2 regions of the Pseudalkalibacillus sp. Hm43 genome follow, and region 2 is predicted to be linked to the other one. Evidence: a T-box and tRNA genes for the amino acid it is inferred to sense, from the RefSeq annotation. Region 2 holds a T-box; the other holds one or more tRNA genes.
What was found. The T-box of region 2 lies ahead of glyQ (glycine--tRNA ligase subunit alpha). A T-box ahead of a tRNA ligase gene usually reads a tRNA of that ligase, here a tRNA-Gly.
Positions count from the first base shown of each region.

Region 1: it has a tRNA-Gly gene. The T-box ahead of glyQ (glycine--tRNA ligase subunit alpha) is inferred to sense a tRNA for this amino acid. The anticodon was not compared.

Region 1 covers NZ_CM135129.1:3,568,696-3,572,111, forward strand. The annotation lists gene ACXQIQ_RS18495 (XTP/dITP diphosphatase) at 1-372, shown strand, start outside; gene ACXQIQ_RS18500 (metallophosphoesterase family protein) at 647-1,162, shown strand; tRNA gene ACXQIQ_RS18505 (tRNA-Gly) at 1,248-1,321, shown strand; tRNA gene ACXQIQ_RS18510 (tRNA-Arg) at 1,509-1,585, shown strand; gene ACXQIQ_RS18515 (tetratricopeptide repeat protein) at 1,755-2,825, shown strand; gene tig (trigger factor) at 2,920-3,416, shown strand, end outside.
Region 2 covers NZ_CM135129.1:8,814-12,229, reverse strand. The annotation lists gene glyS (glycine--tRNA ligase subunit beta) at 1-835, opposite strand, end outside; gene glyQ (glycine--tRNA ligase subunit alpha) at 828-1,712, opposite strand; T-box leader at 1,796-1,970, opposite strand; gene recO (DNA repair protein RecO) at 2,023-2,766, opposite strand; gene ACXQIQ_RS00060 (YqzL family protein) at 2,798-2,947, opposite strand; gene era (GTPase Era) at 3,070-3,416, opposite strand, start outside.

The DNA of each region.
Region 1 (3,416 bases), 180 kb from region 2:
ATTGATGCTTTAGATGGAAGACCAGGAGTATACTCCGCGCGATATGCGGGAGAAGAGAAAGACGATCAAGCAAATATGGATAAAGTGCTTTATGAATTGAAGTCAGTTCATGAGTCTGAACGTACAGCGCGCTTTGTTTCAGTTTTAGCGATCGCCCAACCAGGGAAAGAGACAAGTATCGTGAAAGGCACTTGTGAAGGTGTCATTACTGAAGAGAAAATAGGGGAGCATGGTTTCGGATATGATCCGATCTTTTATGTCCCTTCTTTAAATAAGACGATGGCTCAGCTCGAACCTGGAGAAAAGAACAAAATCAGTCACCGATCCAATGCTTTGAAAAAGCTACGTAATCAGTGGGATGATATCTTCTAATTTATATTGATTATAATTTAACGTTGGTATTTTTATTAAGGCTCTCTTCTAAAAGATTGTTGCTTTTAATAATCACCTAGTGCAAGTTGATTGGAGAGCAAGGTGCGAGACTCCTGCGGGATCAGCGGGACAGGTGAGACCAATCAATGTCGTAAAGCGACGAGTGGGCTCACCGCACGCCCCGCGGAAAGCGAGCATCCTGGATCGGAAATCAACGACTTTCAAGGTAACAAAGACTGCAAAAACAACGTTTTTTAAAAAGGAGGACCTTAAAATGAATGTCTTAGTCGTAAGTGACAGTCATGGACTATCAAAAGAACTTAAGGAAATCCAGGAGTTACACAAAAATCAGGTAGATGTGATGATTCATTGTGGTGATTCAGAGTTGGAATCAGACCATGAACATCTTCGTCATTTCCATAATGTACAGGGCAACATGGATCTTGGTCATGATGATTTTCCAAACGAGATACTCGTGGAGGAACAGGGATTCCGACTCTTTGTCACACATGGTCATCTGTACAATGTCAAAATGTCGTATATGAATCTGGCTTATAAGGCAGAGGAATATGACGCAGACCTTGCTTTCTTCGGTCATTCCCATGTGGCAGAATCATTTGAGAAGAATGGCACCGTCTTCGTCAATCCCGGCAGCATCCGTTTACCTCGTGGTCGAAGGGAAAAGACGTATGCGATTTGTGAATGCAAAGATCGAAGTCATATCAAAGTTCGTTTCTTTGAATTCAATGGAAATGAGTTGACCGAACTCTCAAAAGAGTATCATTTATAAATGGATTGGGCCCCCCACGACCCTAAAAAAGTCTTTGACATTTTGGTTGATATGCGATATATTAATTATTGTCGCTGATTGATGCGCGGGTGTAGTTTAGTGGTAAAACAAGAGCCTTCCAAGCTCTGGTCGTGGGTTCGATTCCCATCACCCGCTCCATTTATACAACTAGATCAAGTCCTTTTTTATTTGAAACAAGTTTTATATCTTATTATTAAGTCCCAGTAGCTCAGCAACGAGCGAAGCATCGAGTATTCACAACGAGTTGTCCCGACGGATAGACTACAAATGAGATACTTGTAGAGGAAGGGACAGGATTTGAATTTAGTTTTATATCTTTTATTAAGTCCCAGTAGCTCAGCAGGATAGAGCAACAGCCTTCTAAGCTGTCGGTCGGGCGTTCGAATCGCTCCTGGGACGCCATCTCATACATATTGACGCTTTCTTCTTCATAGAAAAGAAGGGAAGCGTTTTTTTGTACGACATTTTATATGTAAAGACACATGGTAATACTAGGGGAAAGGTTACATTTGTTTTTACAAGATTAAACTGCTAAACTTGCTTTAAGCGATTGAAAAGCGGGGAGATTGAATTGGAAAAACACCGTAAAGGGCCGCGTGACAGCAAAATCGTTTACTTCCCAAACCTTACTGCTAAGCTTGTGAATAAAGGAATGTCAGCCCTTAAACAAAAAAAGTTCAAAGAATCGCTGGATTACTTCCAGCAATTGATTGAGATGGAACCTGATCATCCGCAAGGAAACATAGGTGTTGTCTTAAGTTTGGTCGAATTAGGTCATTTGCAAGAGGCCAAGATCAAGTGTGATGAGATATTGAAAAAGGATATCGGGGAATATTACGATGTTCTACAAATATACATATCGATTCTGATCCAACTTGCAGATTATGAAGAAGTGGTCGACATATTGGAAGCAGTCATACAGGAGAATAGCTTGCCACCTCAAATGGCTGAAAACTTCTACCAATTACTCTATTTCAGTAGAAAAATGGCTGAAGAGGATTCCAATAACGATGAGACATATGAGAGCATGCCGAAGTCCATTTCCCAAAACGAGTTGGAGCGACTGGCAGAGCAGCTGAAGTCCGAGGATTCCAAACAACAATGGCAAGCCGTCCAGTCCATTGAGGATCCAAACCACCCGACCATACGAACAGAATTGAAGAAATACCTTACATATCCTGATGCAAATCCTTCATTGAAAACGATCGTCTTACAGATGTTGAAGGATGGCGAAGCAAATGAAACGGTCCACATACATAAATTCGGAAAAACAATGGATGTTAAACCGAGTGAACTTCATGACATACCGGACGGACAATTTTACCGTCTAGTCAAAAAGATCATCGTTCACGAATTAGAACAGAACAATCCTACGTTAATGGAGATGGCTGTACAAATTTGGGACCATTACTTATTTATGATCTACCCATTCCAACCCGAGCCTTTGAACGAACAACTATGGGCAGTTGGTGTGTTGGAAGTTGCACATCGAATGAATGGCATCGAGTTTGATAGTGATGAGCTACAGGTAGCCTTTTCTTTGAAAGAAGCATCTGTTGAACAAGTGGTTGAAAAAATCCTTGAAATAGAGCGTATTTCGATGAAAGACATCGGATTACCCGATGATCAGCCGAATAGTTGAAAACCAGTGTTCATGTGTTATAATGTAGTGGTTGTAAACTCATTTGAACGTTAATGAAGTTTTAAGAAGATAAATGTTGGAGGGAAATTTAGTCATGAGTGCAAAATGGGAAAAACAAGAAGGCAACCAAGGTGTATTAACCATTGATGTTGATGCAGAACGTGTCAACGAAGCTTTAGACCAAGCATTCAAAAAGGTCGTTAAGAAAGTGAACGTACCTGGATTCCGTAAAGGTAAGGTACCTCGTTCTATGTTCGAAAAGCGTTTCGGTGTAGAAGCTCTTTACCAAGATGCATTGGATATCCTACTTCCAAGCGCTTATAGTCAAGCAATTGAAGAAACAGGAATCGAGCCTGTTGATCAACCAGACGTTGACATCGAGCAAATGGAAAAAGGCAAGAACTTGATCTTCAAAGCGACTGTAACGGTAAAACCGGAAGTCAAGCTTGGAGACTACAAAGGTCTTGAAGTAGAAAAGCAAGACACTGAAGTGACTGACGAAGATGTTCAAAACGAATTGACTGAAATGCAAAAGAAACACGCTGAACTTTCAGTTAAAGAAGAAGGTAAAGTAGAAAGTGGTGACACGGT
Region 2 (3,416 bases):
GCATTGATTTAATCAACACTTCAGAAGGCAGCTCCAAAAACTCTTCGTCAAAATTACCGTATAAAGCGGTTGGATATTCGACGAGATTGTTGACCTCTTCTAATAAGCCTTCATCAATCGGAATGATCCATCCTTCATCTTCCTGGAGGTTTTCCAATTGATTCTGGATTGCATCCTTCCGTTCCTTCGAATCTGCGATGACAAATTGTCCAAGAAGTTCCGTCGGATATTGTTCTGGCGTTTCAATCTGGATTTCTTCTCCGAGGAATCGGTGACCGTAAGTCGTCCGGTCAGCCTGTACATCTGCAACTTCGAGTTGAGGCACTTCGCTTCCATACAAGAATAGGATCCATTTGATCGGACGGACGAATTTGAATTCCTTATCGCTCCATCGCATGTTTTTAGGAAAATGAAGGCTTTGGATGACTTGATCCAACTGATGAAGAAGATCCATCGTCGCAACACCGGAAGTATGCTTATTCGCAAACACATATTCTGTATTTTTGACTTCTTTAAAGAAAAGATCCTGAGGATCTACCCCTTGACCTCTCGCAAAGCCGAGCGCAGCCTTTGACCAATTGCCTTCCTCATCCAACGCGATTTTCTTTGCCGGTCCTCTTAATTCTTCCTGTTGATCCTCTTGCTGCTCGGCAACGTCAGTCACTTTGACTGCTAAACGTCGGGGAGTAGAGTAAGGAATCACTTCTCCGAATTGGATACGATTTTCCGTAAACCAACCAGCAATTTTATCGGATAGCTGGTACATCGCATCTGTTACGAAGCGGGCGGGCATTTCCTCCAGACCAATCTCTAAAAGTACGTCTCGTTTATTCATCTTCCTTCGCCCCCTTTAACATTGGAAATCCTAGCTGTTCACGTTGCTCGTAATACGCTTTCGCACATTTTCTCGCAAGCTTTCTGACGCGACCGATGTAACCGGTACGTTCCGTAACGGAAATGGCACCTTTTGCGTCCAATTGGTTGAACGTATGGGAGCATTTCAGTACATAGTCATATCCAGGGAAAACCAACTGCTCATCGATTGCACGCTCTGCTTCTTTTTCATAAATGTTGAAAAGATTAAAGAGCATCTCATTATCGGACACTTCAAACGTATACTTCGAGTGTTCGAATTCCGGTTGATAATAAAGGTCATGGTATGTGATGCCAGAGTGCCATTCCAGATCGAAGACATTCTCCTTATCCTGTATGTAGGATGCGAGTCTTTCAATTCCGTAAGTGATCTCGACGGAAACCGGCTTCGCATCCAATCCACCGACCTGCTGGAAGTAGGTGAACTGTGTGATCTCCATTCCATCCAGCCATACTTCCCAACCTAATCCTGATGCGGACAGTGTTGGTGCTTCCCAGTTGTCCTCAACAAAACGGATATCATGCTCAAGTGGATCGATACCGATCTCCTTCAAGCTCTCTAGATAAAGCTCCTGGATATTGTCTGGAGAAGGTTTCATCACCACCTGGAATTGATGATGTTGATACAAACGGTTTGGGTTTTCTCCGTAACGACCATCCACCGGTCTTCTGGACGGTTCGACATATGCGACATTCCACGGCTCTGGTCCGATGCTTCGTAAGAACGTCATCGGATTCATCGTTCCGGCTCCTTTTTCAACGTCATAAGCTTGCATGACGAAACAGCCTTGATCAGCCCAATAACGTTGTAATGTCAAAATCATGTCTTGTAAATTCATAACGCACCTCCACGTTTCATTTGTCGTTGTTCTGGTCCAGCTCATAGAACAGAAAAAACTCCCGTTCCTATGTCCAGCCCAGACATAGGGACGAGAGTTACCCGCGGTTCCACCCTATTTGAAGATGATTGTCGTTCATCTTCCACTTTATTGGAATGCTCCAGAGCGCCATTCCTCACTTCTCAATCCCTGGCTTCCACTTTCCCAGAGTCGCTAACATTGAGGTCAGTAAGTACTCCTCTCTATCTACGCATTTATGTTTACTTTTTGTTGAAAGTATCATAATGTTTTTCAACCCATTTGTCAACCTTCACTCGAAAGCCTGGATCTGATCAAGGAAGCGCTTGGACTTCAATCGAATTCCAGTATACTCATCAATGTAAGTCGTTAAAACTTGTTTGAGTACTTCTTTCGTTTCCTTTTTCACTGATACATTTCCAAGTCTCGATAAGTCGATGTGATAGAACAGGTTCAAGAGTCTGGCTGTATGTGTAGACAACCCAAGCGCATTGGGATCTGTGTGACGGTCTTGTTCACAAAGGAATCCACCTTCTGATATGGAAAAGTAAAAGCTTCCTTCCTTACGACCGCACATTACACATCTGTCCACCTGGGGTCCGACACCAGCTAACCTTAGCATCTTCATTTCAAAAATCGCTTTTAAAATATCAGGATCCACATCTTCATCCAAGTACCGGAGGGATAAAGATAGAAACTCAAAAAGCGCAGAAGACGGCTTCTGATCTTCCGTTGATTTATCCAGCAATTCCACCATATAAGCGGCATAAGCGGTTTTGACAATATCTTGCTTGATGCCTCTGTATGTGTGGATGATTTCACCTTGACTCAGACTGCCAAGACCGCTCCCCTTTTGGATGAGAAAATGAGCATGTGTGAAAAGCTGGGAAACAGAAGAGAGGCGACTTTTCGTTTTCTTCGCCCCTCTTGCCATCATCCCTAATTTGCCAAAATCCTTTGTATAAACAGTCAGTACTTTGTTTGATTCACCGTAATCTGACGTACGGATCACAATGCCTTCTGATTTGATCAACATCTCCATCACCGCCATTTCAGTGTGGGAGTAATCAAAGTTCTGTTTCTATATAATCGCCTTTCCTTTCTTCAACTTCCAACAGGTCTGCCGATGCCTCATGGTCAGCCTCGAGTTCTTTCCACAGCAGGTACGTATCAATGTCCCCGGTTTGACAAAACAATTTCCAGGTAAAGTCCCTCATGGAATTTCTCCACCTTTCGAAAGAAAATAAGCAATCTTTAAGATTAGAATGACCTTGATTACAAATTTCATGTTATGGAATTTTTGACAATTTCATTTATGCCACGATAATGCCCGAAGTAATCAATACTCGTCTTCACTGAATCCGAAGTCTCTTAAGTTGAACGGACGATTTCTCCAATCTTTCTGGACTTTCACCCAAAGTTCCAAAAAGACCTTCGAACCGAGAAGATGCTCGATATCTTGACGTGCATTGGAACCGATTTTCTTCAACATACCACCTTGTTTGCCGATCAGAATCCCTTTTTGCGAGGATCGTTCGACCACAATAGTAGCCTGGATATCAACCATATTACCGCCTTCACGTTGCTTCATCTGATCGATGACGACCGCAACAGAATGAGGCACTTCTTCATGAGTCAAGTGAAGTACCTTTTCACGGATTAGTTCCGCAACGACGAATCGTTCTG